One region of the Nocardia sp. NPDC004260 genome, then DNA from elsewhere that is predicted to be linked to it. Evidence: riboswitches for the same ligand, from Rfam matches in the RefSeq annotation. Region 1 holds a riboswitch; each other region holds the start of a gene.

Region 1 (3,202 bases):
CGTGTCCGACCGCGACCAAGTCCTCGACGTCACCGGTCAACGGCTGATCACCACCGCGGGCCGCTCCGTCGCACCCGACGCGGCGGCCACCGCCGGACTCAACCAGCCCGGCGACGACTTCGCACGCATCGCGCCCGGCCGCGCCGTGACGATCCGGCTGGCCTTCGACCTGCCGGGCAAGAACAAGAACGGCAAGAAGAACGACAAGAAAGACGACGTTCCCAGCCACTTGATCCTGCACGGTGCACCGTCTTCACCCGGCGTCACCGTGCCGATGTGACCGATCCCTGCTCAGGCGAGGGCTTGGTCGAGATCCTGGAGCAGGTCTTCCACGTCCTCCAGACCCACCGAGATGCGGACGACGCCGTCGGACAGGCCGATGGTGGCCCGGCCTTCGGGGCCCATGGCGCGGTGGGTCGTGGTCGCGGGGTGGGTGATCAGGGACTTGGCGTCACCGAGGTTGTTGGAGATGTCGACGATGCGCAACCGGTTCAGGACTTCGAACGCGCGCTTCTTCGCCTCGTTCTCGGGCGCGTTCAACTCGAAGGTGACCACGGTGCCGCCGCCGCTCATCTGGGTTGCGGCCAGCGCGGACTGCGGATGCGAATCCAGGAACGGGTATCGCACCCAGCTGACGGCCGGGTTGCTCTCCAGGAAGCGGGCGATGCGCAGCGCGGACTCCGACGAATGGCGCACCCGCAGCGGCATCGTCTCCAAGCCTTTGAGCAGCGTCCACGCGTTGAACGGGCTCAGCGCGGGGCCGGTGTGGCGCATCAGCGTCTTGACCGGGCCGTCGATGTAGTCCTTGTCGCCGAGAATGGCGCCGCCCAGCACACGGCCTTGGCCATCGATGTGCTTGGTGCCCGAGTAGACCACCACGTCGGCGCCGAGTTCGAAGCCGCGTTGCAGCAGCGGAGTGGCGAACACGTTGTCCAGCACGACCTTCGCGCCCGCCGCGTGGGCCAGCTCGCTCACGCGGCGCACGTCGACCAACGTCTGCATCGGATTGGCGGGCGTCTCGAAGAAGACCGCCTGGGTGGGCACGGACAGCGCCTGTTCCCACTGGTCGAGATCCTCGCCGTCGACGAAGACGGTCTCCACGCCCCAGCGCGGCAGGATCTCGTTGCACACCACGAAGCACGAGCCGAACAGGCTGCGCGCGGCGACGAGCCGGTCGCCCGCGCCCAGCAGCGCGCCCAGCGCGGTGAACACCGCGGACATGCCGCTCGCGGTCGCGAAGCACGCCTCGGCGCCGTCGAGCAGGCGCATCCGCTCCTCGAACATGGCCACCGTCGGGTTGCCGTAGCGGGAGTAGACGAAATGTTCGACCTCGCCGGTGAACGCGGCCTCGGCGGCCTCCGCGCTCTCGTAGACGAAGCCGGAGGTGAGGTAGAGCGCCTCGGCGGTCTCCTCGAAACCGGAGCGCCGCAGCCCGCCGCGCACGCCGAGCGTCGCGGGGCCGACGCTCTCGGGCAGCGGCTTGTCGAAGGCGCCGCCGGTGATCACGACTGCCGCCAGGGCAATCCGAGGGCACGCCAGCCGGAGCCGCCGCGATGCCCGGATTCGTCGAGCGGGCCTTCGAAGCCCTCGAGCACGTTGTAGGAGGTGCGGTAGCCCGCCGAGGTGGCGGCGATCGCCGCGCCCACCGAACGCTGACCGGAGCGACAGAGGAAGACGACGGGAGCCTCGGGATCATGGCCGTCGAGCGCTTGCTTCAGCTGCTCGACGAACGCCTCGTTGCGCGCCCCCGTGGAATCGACCCACTCGATCAGCACGGTCGGCCGTTCGATCGGACTCGTGTCGGGGACTCCGACGAACCTCCATTCCGCTTCCGTCCGCACGTCCACCAAGACGGCTTCGGGATTGTCCCGCAGCAGCTCCCAAGCCTGCTGAGGGGTGATGTCACCGGCATAACTCATGTGCACCTCCTGCGAATCCGCACTTGCCGCGCCCGGGACCAGGGCGCCGCCAGGTCGTCACCCGGAGCACCCCACCGCGGAGGAGGGTTGCCGACCAGCAATGCCGGGGCTTGACACTGGTTCTCATGACCTTCGACTGAGATTGCACCGACCCGGGTCACCGTGTCAAACCGTGTCGCACCCTGCGCGAACGCTCACGTGCATACCAGCCACTTGTCGCCGGACCTGGTGAGAATCCAGGTCGTCGTCTTCTCCTGCCCGCCCACCTTCGTGGTGACGGTCGCCTTGCCCCGGTCGCCGTCCACCATCGGTGAGTCGATTTTCGTGATCTCGACGGGCTTTCCGGCGCCGTCCTGGCCCGCCAGCGGTGAGTGGGCGGCGTCGAAGCCCTGGCACGCGGTGCCGGGCGGCGGCACGGCGTCGCTGCGGTTGGAGCCGTCCACGAAATTGCGAACGGCCGCCGTGATGCGGTCGGCGTCTGTGACATTTTTCTCAGCGGGCGACAGCACACCACCGAGCACGATCGCGATCAGCACGATCGCCGCGACCACCGCGGCGGCGACGAACGGGACCACCGAGCGTTTATCGGTCTGATCGACCCGGATGATCTCGTCCTCGCCCGCGGTCGGCTGCTGTTCGGTCATGGCTCGATGATCCCTGGTCGGCGCCGGTATCGAGCGCTCGGCCCCGGGCAGAACACCAGCGCGGCGCCGACTCCGGGGCGCGCGGCGACGATAGACCGCGCGCGAGCGGGTAAGCGGCAATCGTGGCTGTCGATGGCATCCGTCGAGTTCACGCACCGACGCGGGGCGGCGTCGGCCATCCCGATAGAATCGCGGGACGGCGGCCTGCTGTCATAGCGAATCGGCAGCTCTACGCCGCGGCGAACGGAGCACCGTGCAGCCACGAGCCGGCAACGCCGGCGTCCGCACCGGACGGGTGCGACCGAGCCGGTGCGTCAACTTAGCCTAAGCTAAGCCCGACGTCATTAATTGTTTCGACCATAAAGGTGCGCGTAAAGAGATGACCGAACAGAGTGCAGTAGAGGATGGCGGTGTCCGCGAGCCCTCCGTGGTGACGCAGGCTTCCTCCTCCGGGCCTGACGCGCACACCGCGAAGACCCGCCCGCTCCGCATCGCGATCGTGGGCGCCGGACCGGCCGGGATCTACGCCGCCGACGCCTTGATGAAGTCCGATGCCGAGGTGTCGATCGACCTCTACGAGCGCATGCCCGCGCCGTTCGGCCTGATCCGCTACGGCGTCGCACCCGATCACCCCCGCAT
Region 2 (3,202 bases), on a different contig from region 1:
CAGCGCGGTGCCGCCGTGCGCCAGATCGCGGATCACGTCGAGCACTTCGCCGACCAGTTCCGGGTCCAGCGCGGAGGTCGGCTCGTCGAACAGGATCACGCGCGGGCGCAGCGCCAGCGCGCGAGCGATCGCCACCCGCTGCTGCTGCCCGCCCGACAGCCTGCGCGGATACGCGTCCGCCAGGTGTCCGATGCCGACCCGATCCAGCAGCAGGCGTGCCTCGCGCTCCACCTCGGTCCGGTCGCGCCGCTGCGCGGACAGCGGTGCGAGCGTGACGTTGTCGAGCACGGTCAGGTGCGGAAACAGATTGAACTGCTGGAAGACGAAGCCGATCCGGGAGCGCTGCTTGCGCACCGCGTGGTCGGGCAGCGCGTGCAAGCGGTCGCGGCGCAGCCGATATCCGATCAGCTCGCCGTCGATGTGCACGGTGCCCGCGTCCAGCGTCTCCAGATGGTTCACCACGCGCAGCAGGGTCGACTTGCCCGACCCGGATGGGCCGATCACGGCCACCACCTCGCCGGATCGCACGGTGAGATCGATGCCGCGCAACACTTCGTGCGAGCCGAAGGATTTCCGGACGCCGCGGACCTGCACGGCGAGTGTGGCGCTCATCGGGTCGCTCCGCGCGGTGCGGCGGGCCCGGCCTCGGCGACCTCGCGCAGCTTCCGCCACGCGCGTTGCAGCGGCGTCGGCGGCGGCGTGCGGTGCGCGCCCTTGGCGTAGTGGCGTTCGATGTAGTACTGCGCCACCGAGAGCGCCGTGGTGAGCACGATGTACCAGACCGTCGCGACCATCAGCAGCGGCACCACCCGTCCGTTGCGCCCGTAGATGACCTGGACCTGGTAGAACAGCTCGGCGATCGCCATCACCGACACGATCGAGGTGCCCTTGAACAGGCTGATCACCTCGTTGGCCGCGTTCGGCAGGATCGAGCGCATCGCCTGCGGCGCCACCACCGTGCGGAATTGCCGCAGCCGTGGAATCCCCAAGGCGGCGGCGGCTTCCAGCTGACCCGCGTCCACCGAGATGAAACCGGCCCGGATGATCTCGGCCGAATACGCCGCCTGATGCAGCGCCAAGCCGATCACGGCGGCGGTGAAACCGCTGATCACCCCGTTCACCTCGAAGGTGAACAGCGCGGGCCCGAACGGGACGCCGACCGAGAGGGTCCGATACAGGTAGGCGATGTTGAACCAGAACAGCAGCTGCACGATCAGCGGAATCGAGCGGAATGCCCAGATGTAGACCCACGCGATCACCCGCAGCACCGGGTTGTTCGACAGCCGGGCGATCGCGAGCGCGGTGCCGAGCAGAAAGCCCAGCGCCGTGCCCCACGCGGTCAGCTCCAAGGTGACCCGCAGCGCCGACAGCACCGACTCGGCCGTGATGTACCGCGCGAACGTCGGCCAATCCCAGCCGGGATTGGTGGCCAGCCCGTGCACGAACTGGGCGAGCAGGATCAGCGCGACGGCACTGATCACCCAGCGCCAGGGATGCCGGGTCTTTGCGACGGTCGGCGTCGCGCCGGTCTCGGCGGGGGCCGGTGTTCCGGTCGGGTCCGGTTCGATCGGCGCGGCCGCCTCGGGGGCGGCGTCCGGCGCGGTGGACGCGCTCATGACGGGTCCTCGATGATCACTTCGGTTCCTCCATCGGTCCCGGCGGAAGCACCCGCACCCGGTGACCGGGGGGTTGCTGCGACGTCGACGAGCCAGGTCTCTCGGTCGCTCTGGATGGTTGGCGCCGACCCCCTGTCAACGGATGTCAGGGGCGAGCCGAATCATGATGCCCAGTAAGGGAAGCCTGGAACAAGAGAAGTAATCACCGTGAGCGTAGATCTTGTCGACGCCGATTCATCGGATCTTTGTAGTAACCGGGCGTGCGCTGCTCTGCCGACGGCGAGGTGAGTTTCGCCGCTTCGCCGATCCCGGGCGCGTGGCGCCGGACTGGGATGGTCCGATGCAGCATACGGCTATCGCCGACGCTGGGGAACGCCGGTGGGCTACGCGGAGGTCCGTTCCGGGCAAACGGGACTCGCCACGAAATTGCTGTGTGCAATACCGGCTGCTGATTGTGTTTGCCGGAGTACTGTCCCCCTCGATCGTTCCGCCGATGAGGAGGTTTCGTGAACATATTGCGCCGTCTGACCCAGTTGTCCGCTGTCGCGACCAGTTCGATCGCCTTCGTGCTCGCCGGGCCGGGGGCCGCGTTCGCGGCTCCGGATGCCACGATTCCCGCGTTCCCCGAGGACTCCGTGCCGATCGCCGCCCCCGGTGACCTGTTCGGCGCGTATCAAGCCGCGCTCGACGCGTTGCGCGCGCTCGGTATCCAGCCGTTCGCGTACCCGAGCGCGTCGGCGTTCTGCCTCGACAACACCACGGCCGGTCTGGCGCCCGCCGTGGCAGGCGCCATTCCGGGGCCGTGGCCGAAGACCACTGTCCAGATTCCCGGCCAGGACCTCAGCGCCGTCAAGGCCGGGCAGGCCATGTTCACCTTCGTGCCCTACGGGCTCGGTCCGGACGGCCCGAATACCGCGGGAATGCAGGTGAGCTGGCTGAATTTGAATACCGGCCGCAGCGGCACGGCCGCCATGGGGCCGCTGCCAGAGGTCGCGCGTTCGATGGTTCCCGCGGCCGTTCCGCCGGACCAGCGGCCCGTGGCCGAGCAGGCGATCCGGGACTTCCTCGTCGCGTCCCTCCCGATGGGCGGGGTGCGCGCGGTCCCGGTGGACACCGGGAAGGGCACCGTGCTCGCCGCGATGTTCGGCACGGTGCAGAACGGCGCCAAGTCATGCTTCTTCCTGCCGACGGTGGGAATCACCCCGGTGCCGTGAGATTCCGTCACCGCGGCACGGTCGCTCAGGGCAGCGGCCGACCTTTCCAGCGCGCCGTGCCGCGGCGACGGGCCAGGTGTGACCGCACCCACAAAAGCAGATACACCGCCACCGATACCGGGTGCGCGACGGCGGCAGACAGATCCGAAGGTTTCAGCGGGCCCCCGGTTTCGGTCGAGCGGGCCAGCAGTCGCCCGGCGACGGCGGCGAGCCAGCCGATCAGGCCCGCCCGGCGGTGCGCCCCGCGGCCGAACACCGCCACTGCGGGCGGCAGCCAATAGGCAAGGGCGGCAACCAGTCCCACCGCCGCTCCACCCGTTATCGTGCCGTCGTAGGCCGACCAGAGCCAGCGGGAGTAGCCCGCGTCCAATT
Region 3 (3,202 bases), on a different contig from region 1:
GCTCACCGGTTCTCCCGAACGGCGGAGGAGCGTTTCACCGACCGATCTCTGTGGACCGCTCTCGACACCGGCGAACCCGTCCTGCACGGCACCCCCATCTGGCTACGCGCCACCGTGCACCAACTGATCCCCATCGGCGACCACACCTTCGTCGTCGGGTTGGTCACCCGGGTACACGACAACACCGACGAGAAGCCCTCCGCCGCACCGCTGCTGTACTACAACGGGCGCTATTACCGGCCGACCGCCCTCGGCGACTGACCCGAGTTCGCTACGCCACCCTCGGCCGCACCTGCACCACCAACTCGGCGTCGAGCGCACGGGCCAGCCGCTCCAGCACAGGAAGGCTGGGCACCGTCCCACCCGCCTCGAATGGGATCCTTAGTGCCCTTTTCGACGAGATCGAGGAACAAGCGTTGTTTCAGCCCACCAGGCAGGGAGCCGCGCCGGTGGGGGCGGTGGAGGTGAAGGGGCGCGTTTCCGGGGTGGGGTTCCATACACCGTTCTCGGCGGCGTAGTTCCAGGTGGGGCCCGTCGCCACAAGGGTGGCGATCGCATCGATCAGGCGGTCCACATCGGCGGAGGTGGTGCCGAGGCCGATGCTCGCGCGCAGTGCGCCGTCCAAGCCGAGGCGGGTGAGCAGCGGGTGGGCGCAGAAGCGTCCGTCGCGAACGCCGATACCGTGTTCGGCGGAAAGATAGGCGGCGACCTGGCCGGGGGCGAAATCGTCCAGAGTGAACGCGACGATGCCGACGGAGTCGGGGCTGTCGGTCCAGATGCGCAACAGCCGAACGCCAGGAATCTCGGCCAAGCCGTCGCGGAGACGGTCGGCGAGCTGATGTTCGTGCGCGGCAAGGGTTTCGGCGTCGATGACACAGAGCGCGTCACAGGCGGCGGCCAGCGCGGCTGCGCCGAGCACGTTCGGCGACCCGGCTTCGTGCCGCTGCGGAGCGGGCGCCCACTCGGCCGCGTCGGTACTCACCTCACGCACCGCGCCCCCGCCGGCGAGGTAGGGCCGCGCCGCGTCGAGCCAATCCCGTCTGCCCACCAGCACACCCGCGCCGAACGGCGCGTACAGCTTGTGGCCGGAGAACGCCAGGTAGTCGATTCCATTGGCGCGCAGGCTGATTCGACGATGCGGGGCCAGCTGGGCCGCGTCGACCAGGATTCGGGCGCCGCACTGGTGCGCGACGGTGGCCAGCCGCTCCAGCGGAAGCACCTCGCCGGTCACATTCGACGCACCGGTCACCGCGAGCAGTGCGGCCGGCCTGCTGCACAGCTCGGCGACCAGCCTGCCGATGGTCTCCTCCACCGTGTCGGCGGCCTGCACGACCCGCCTGCCCTGCATGGTCCAGGGCAGGAAGTTGGCGTGGTGTTCGATGTCGAGCACCACGGTGTCGCCGGGCACGCAGGACGCGAGCAGGTTCAGCGAGTCGGTGGTGTTGCGGGTGAACACCACCACTTGATCGTCGGCGGCGTCGAGGAACCGGGAGACCGACCCGCGGGCGGCCTCGTAGCACTCGGTGGAGATCCGGGAGGCGTAGCCCGCGCCGCGATGCACGCTCGCGTAGTACGGCAGCAACTGCTGCACCCGGTCGGTGACCTGCGTCAACGCCGGCGCGCTCGCCGCGTAGTCGAAGTTGGCGTAGGTGGCCGTTCCGCCTTGCACCAGCGGAACGAGCAATTCGTCGCCGGAGACCCGGGCGAGAGCGGCACAGGTGTTGTCGACAGTGGTAGTCATCACGTGAATCCCGTCGGCTAAGGGACCCGCAATCGAATGATTCGTCGAGTCCGCGCTTGCCGCGCCCGGTCGGGCGGCGGCCGGGTCGTCACCCGGAGCACCCCACCGCGGAGGAGGGTTGCCGGCCAGCAAGCCGGGGCTTCGCGCTGGCACTCATGACCTGACCCGAGGGTGGCAGAAGCGCCCCGGCGCTGTCAACCACGTTCGACCCCGAGTCCCCAGGAGCACCGCGTGGAGATAACCACCAGGCGTGAGCCTTTACAAGCATCCCGACGACAGCACGCGAGCCGCTGCCTCGACATCCCACGCGCCCCTCGGCAACTGACGCCTTCGACCGCGCTCCGAGGCGGCGGACCGGTCGCCGGCGCCACGAGCCTCGACGCCGCACGCGCCCATCCCGAGGTCCGCACCGCTTCGATGAGCGGAATCACACCCGCACACGAGCCATCTCCCGGCGAACCCGAGGGACGACGGACCGACCAGCGATCGGCCTGTCGCGGCGGCGAATATCGATCCCACCTGCAACAACGCGCACGGCGCCCGCCGATCCGGCGCCCGCTCCGGTGAACAACGAACGACGACAACCCCGGGTACCGTGGACAACTGGCCATCGTGGCGTTTGCCCTTTGGTAACCCAGCTATGACACAACAACGGGAAAGTGTGAGGCGAGTCGATGGGAGGTGCGCAGAGCACCATGCTCGAGATAGACGTCGACGCGCCCGCGGGCCCGTTGTCGCGTGGTGACCGCGCGCCGGAGGCCAGGACACTGGTCGACATCCTGACCGCGACGGCGCTCGCCCACCCCGACGCCCCTGCCATCGATGACGGCCGAGTAGTGCTCTCCTACCTGGAGCTGGTCGTCGAGATCGAGAAGACCATGGCCCGTCTCGCCACCGCTGGTGTGCGACCGGGCGACCGGGTCGGCGTACGCGTACCGTCGGGCACCCGTGAGCTCTACGTGACCATCCTCGCCGTCCTGTACTCCGGCGCGGCCTACGTGCCGGTCGACGCAGACGACCCGGACGAGCGCGCCCAACTGGTCTTCGGCGAGGCGCAGGTCACCGCGATCGTGACCGCGGCCGGCATCGAGACCACCGCCGCGGGCATCCGCGCGGCGGAAGAGCAGCGCGAGGAAAGCTGGTCGACGCTGCCGAGTCCCCGCGACGACGCTTGGATCATCTTCACCTCGGGTTCCACCGGCACGCCGAAAGGCGTTGCCGTCACCCACCGCAACGCGGCCGCCTTCGTCGACGCGGAAGCCGACCTGTTCCTTCCGGACGCCCCGATCGGTCCGAGTGACCGTGTGCTCGCCGGATTGTCGGTCGCCTTCGACGCGTCCTGCGAGGAGATGTGGCTGGCCTGGCGCAACGGCGCCTGCTCGGTGCCCGCTCCGCGTGAGCTGGTGCGCACCGGCGCCGATCTCGGTCCCTGGCTGGTGCGGCGGCGGATCACCGTGGTCT
Region 4 (3,202 bases), on a different contig from region 1:
GCCGCCCCGGTTGATCTCACCCGGGATGTGCAACGGCAGCAGCGGGTTCGCCGAGCGCCGTTCGATCACGACGAAGGCGACGAGCAGGGCCAGCCCGGCGACCAGCAGCGCCAGCGTGCTGCCTGCCAGCCAGCCGTCGTCGGCGGCACGACTGAAGCCGTACACGATGGCGATCAGGCCGAGCGTCACGGTGACGGCTCCTGGCACGTCGTATCCCCCGCTGCGCGGCGCAGGCACGTCCTTCGCCACCCAGGCCAGCGCGCCGAGCAGCGCGATCAGCGCGATCGGCGTGTTGACCAGCAGGCACCAGCGCCAGGAGGCGTATTCGGTGAGCGCGCCACCGGCGATCAGGCCCAGCGCCGCACCACCCGCGGAGATGCCCGCGAACACACCGAACGCGGTGGCCCGCTCGCCGGGCTCGGTGAAGGTCACCGACAGCAGCGAGAGCGCGGCCGGAGCCAGCAGCGCGGCGAACGCGCCCTGCAACGCGCGTCCGGCGAACAGTTCCGCACCGGTCTGCGCGAGACCGGCCAGCGCCGACGCACTCGCGAAGCCGATCAGGCCGACGATGAAGATCCGGCGTCGGCCGAGGTAGTCGGCCAGCCTGCCGCCGAGCAGCAGCAGGCCACCGAAGATCAGCGTGTAGGCGGTGAGCATCCATTGCCGGTTGCCGTCGCTGATGTCGAGATCACGCTGCGCGAACGGCAGCGAGATCGTCACGATGGTGGCGTCCAACACCACCATGAGCTGGGCTAACGCGATCACTCCCAGCGCGAGCCAACGCGCTGAACCGCTCGCCCGCTGCGGCGCGTGCACCGCTGTCGCGGTCTCGGTCACGGTCTTCTCCTCGTCCTCGATGTCCCGAGCAATCCTGTCATCTAGCGACATTTGTCGTCAAGCGCAAAATGTCGCGATACGACATTTGACCGTTACGGACAGGAAAACGCCAGGTTGCGTTAACATGGGGGCATGCTCGAGTTATCGGCGCCGACGGGCGCGGGCGCAGCGGCCGACCGCGCCGCCGGCGGCCCGGCGACCCAGGGCCTGCGCGAACGCAAGAAGCAACAGACCAGGCTGCGGATCATCGCCGCGGCCCTCGACCTGTGCGACACACAGGGCTTCGACGCGACCACGATCGAGCAGATCGCCAACGCGGCGGACGTCTCGCCGCGCACCATCAACCGCTATTTCGACAGCAAGGAAGACATCGTCCTGGGGCCGGTGCAGGATTTCGGGCAAACCATCGCCGAGACGCTGCGCGAGTTGCCCCGCACGGGCAACGAACTCGGGGCGCTGCGCCAGGCCTTCCTGCACGTGGTCGATGAAGCCGCCGCGGCGGGCGAGGCGGATCCGCTGTCGTTCCGGCAGTTCCAGAAGATGCAGCGGATTCTGCGCAGCAGCCCGTCGGTCAGCGCGCGCAGCATGGAGCATGCCGACGACAAGAACCACGCGATCGCCGCGGTGGTCGCCGAGCGCCTCGGCACCACGCCGGACGCGCGCCCGGTGCGGCTGATCGTCGGCGCCTGGCAACTGATCGGCCACATCGGCATGGAGTGCTCCGACGATGTGTTCCTCGACGACGACCTCGCGGTCGCGGCCAGGGCGGGGCGGGCCGCGTTCACCGAGGCCTACGACGAGTTCGTGCGCACCTGCTGTGGTGCGCCGACCGCCGCGGACCAGTGAGTTCGATGGAGGATTTCGGGCGCTGACCGCCCGCCGGTTATGATGCCGGACAGGTCATGAGTACCAGCGTCAAGCCCCGGCTCGCTGGTCGGCAACCCTCCAGCCGCGGTGGGGTGCTCCGGGTGATGACCTGGCTCCCGAGAGCCGGGAGCAAGCGCGTAACAGGAGGTCGCCGCCATGTGTTGTTGTTCGTCACCCACACACCGCTAACCCCTGCTGTACCGGCGAACACCTGCTTGGGAGCAAACCATGAGTGAATTCACCGCGCCCGGGGCCGAGCGAGGCCCGGCGCAGTCGGCCCCGCACAGCCGTGGTGCCGAGTTCGGGATCGTGCGTTTCCTCCCGGATCCTCCGCCCCCCGGTTTCGCGGCGGCGGCGACATGACCGTGAACACCGAACCGAGCGCGCGGACCTCCGGCATCGCCCTGCCGCCCCCCGATGGACAGCTCGGCACCATCGCCATCGGGGACGTGCGACTGGAGAACGGCGCGGTCATCCCGGACGTCCACCTCGCGGTACAACGCTGGGGTGAGCTCTCCCCCGGCCTGGACAACGTCGTGCTGGTCGAACACGCGCTGACCGGCGACTCGCACGTCGTCGGCAAGCCCGACGGCCTGCACCAGCTGCCCGGCTGGTGGGACGGCATGGTCGGGCCGGGCGCGCCGCTGGACACCGACGAATGGTGTGTGGTCGCGACGAACGTGCTCGGCGGCTGTAAGGGCAGCACCGGGCCGTCCACCACGGCTCCGGACGGAAAGCCTTGGGGCGCGCGTTTTCCCGAGATCTCCATCCGTGATCAGGTGACCGCCGAAGCCGCTCTGCTCGACCTGCTCGGTGTCGAGCGGCTCGCGGCCGTGGTCGGCGGGTCGATGGGCGGTATGCGGGTGCTCGAGTGGATGGTCGGCGCACCGGATCGGGTCGCCGCGGCGCTGGTGCTCGCGGTCGGAGCCCGCGCCACCGCCGATCAGATCGGCACCCAGACCACCCAGATCGCGGCGATCACGTCCGATCCGGACTGGCAGGGCGGCGACTATCACGGCACCGGCCGCGCACCGACGACGGGGATGGCGCTGGCCCGGCGGATCGCGCACCTGACCTACCGCACCGAGTTCGAGCTGGATCACCGGTTCGCGAACAAGCCGCAGGGCGACGAGGACCCGTGGAACGGCGGACGGTACGCGGTGCAGAGCTACCTGGACCATCAGGCCGAAAAGCTCTGCAAGCGTTTCGATCCCGCCACGTACGTGTTGCTGACCGAGGCGATGAACCGCCATGACGTCGGCCGCGGCCGGGGCGGCATCGAGGCGGCGCTCTCGGCGACGCCGGTGCCGTGCGTGGTCGGCGGCGTCGACTCCGACCGGCTCTATCCGCTGCGGACCCAGCAGGAACTCGCCGATCTGCTGCCCGGATGCGACGGACTGGAGATCGTGCACTCCCGCGACGGGCACGACGGATTCCTCACCGAGGCGGCGGCGGTGTCCAAACTGCTGACCGAGACCATGCGCCTGGCCCGCGCCGG

What was found. A riboswitch is a leader RNA that binds a small molecule or an ion and turns the genes downstream of it on or off. The one in region 1 is predicted to bind S-adenosylmethionine.
Region 2: linked by a shared signal. The riboswitch ahead of ACWEO7_RS23595 (amino acid ABC transporter permease) and the one ahead of ACWEO7_RS05720 (rhodanese-like domain-containing protein) in region 1 are both predicted to bind S-adenosylmethionine.
Region 3: linked by a shared signal. The riboswitch ahead of ACWEO7_RS13490 (aminotransferase class V-fold PLP-dependent enzyme) and the one ahead of ACWEO7_RS05720 (rhodanese-like domain-containing protein) in region 1 are both predicted to bind S-adenosylmethionine.
Region 4: linked by a shared signal. The riboswitch ahead of metX (homoserine O-acetyltransferase MetX) and the one ahead of ACWEO7_RS05720 (rhodanese-like domain-containing protein) in region 1 are both predicted to bind S-adenosylmethionine.

Annotation. Positions count from the first base shown of each region.
Region 1 covers NZ_JBSGEZ010000006.1:21,093-24,294, forward strand. Annotated here, with positions in the region: gene ACWEO7_RS05710 (serine/threonine-protein kinase) at 1-280, shown strand, start outside; gene ACWEO7_RS05715 (O-succinylhomoserine sulfhydrylase) at 292-1,506, opposite strand; gene ACWEO7_RS05720 (rhodanese-like domain-containing protein) at 1,503-1,919, opposite strand; SAM riboswitch class IV at 1,934-2,050, opposite strand; gene ACWEO7_RS05725 (Rv0361 family membrane protein) at 2,114-2,563, opposite strand; gene ACWEO7_RS05730 (FAD-dependent oxidoreductase) at 2,943-3,202, shown strand, end outside.
Region 2 covers NZ_JBSGEZ010000042.1:46,739-49,940, reverse strand. Annotated here, with positions in the region: gene ACWEO7_RS23600 (amino acid ABC transporter ATP-binding protein) at 1-612, opposite strand, end outside; gene ACWEO7_RS23595 (amino acid ABC transporter permease) at 609-1,616, opposite strand; SAM riboswitch class I at 1,644-1,737, opposite strand; gene ACWEO7_RS23590 (hypothetical protein) at 2,123-2,830, shown strand; gene ACWEO7_RS23585 (glycosyltransferase) at 2,856-3,202, opposite strand, start outside.
Region 3 covers NZ_JBSGEZ010000018.1:68,584-71,785, forward strand. Annotated here, with positions in the region: gene ACWEO7_RS13485 (flavin reductase family protein) at 1-261, shown strand, start outside; gene ACWEO7_RS13490 (aminotransferase class V-fold PLP-dependent enzyme) at 422-1,741, opposite strand; SAM riboswitch class IV at 1,789-1,902, opposite strand; gene ACWEO7_RS13495 (Pls/PosA family non-ribosomal peptide synthetase) at 2,437-3,202, shown strand, end outside.
Region 4 covers NZ_JBSGEZ010000032.1:21,643-24,844, reverse strand. Annotated here, with positions in the region: gene ACWEO7_RS19845 (MFS transporter) at 1-888, opposite strand, end outside; gene ACWEO7_RS19840 (TetR family transcriptional regulator) at 970-1,683, shown strand; SAM riboswitch class IV at 1,736-1,846, shown strand; gene metX (homoserine O-acetyltransferase MetX) at 2,064-3,202, shown strand, end outside.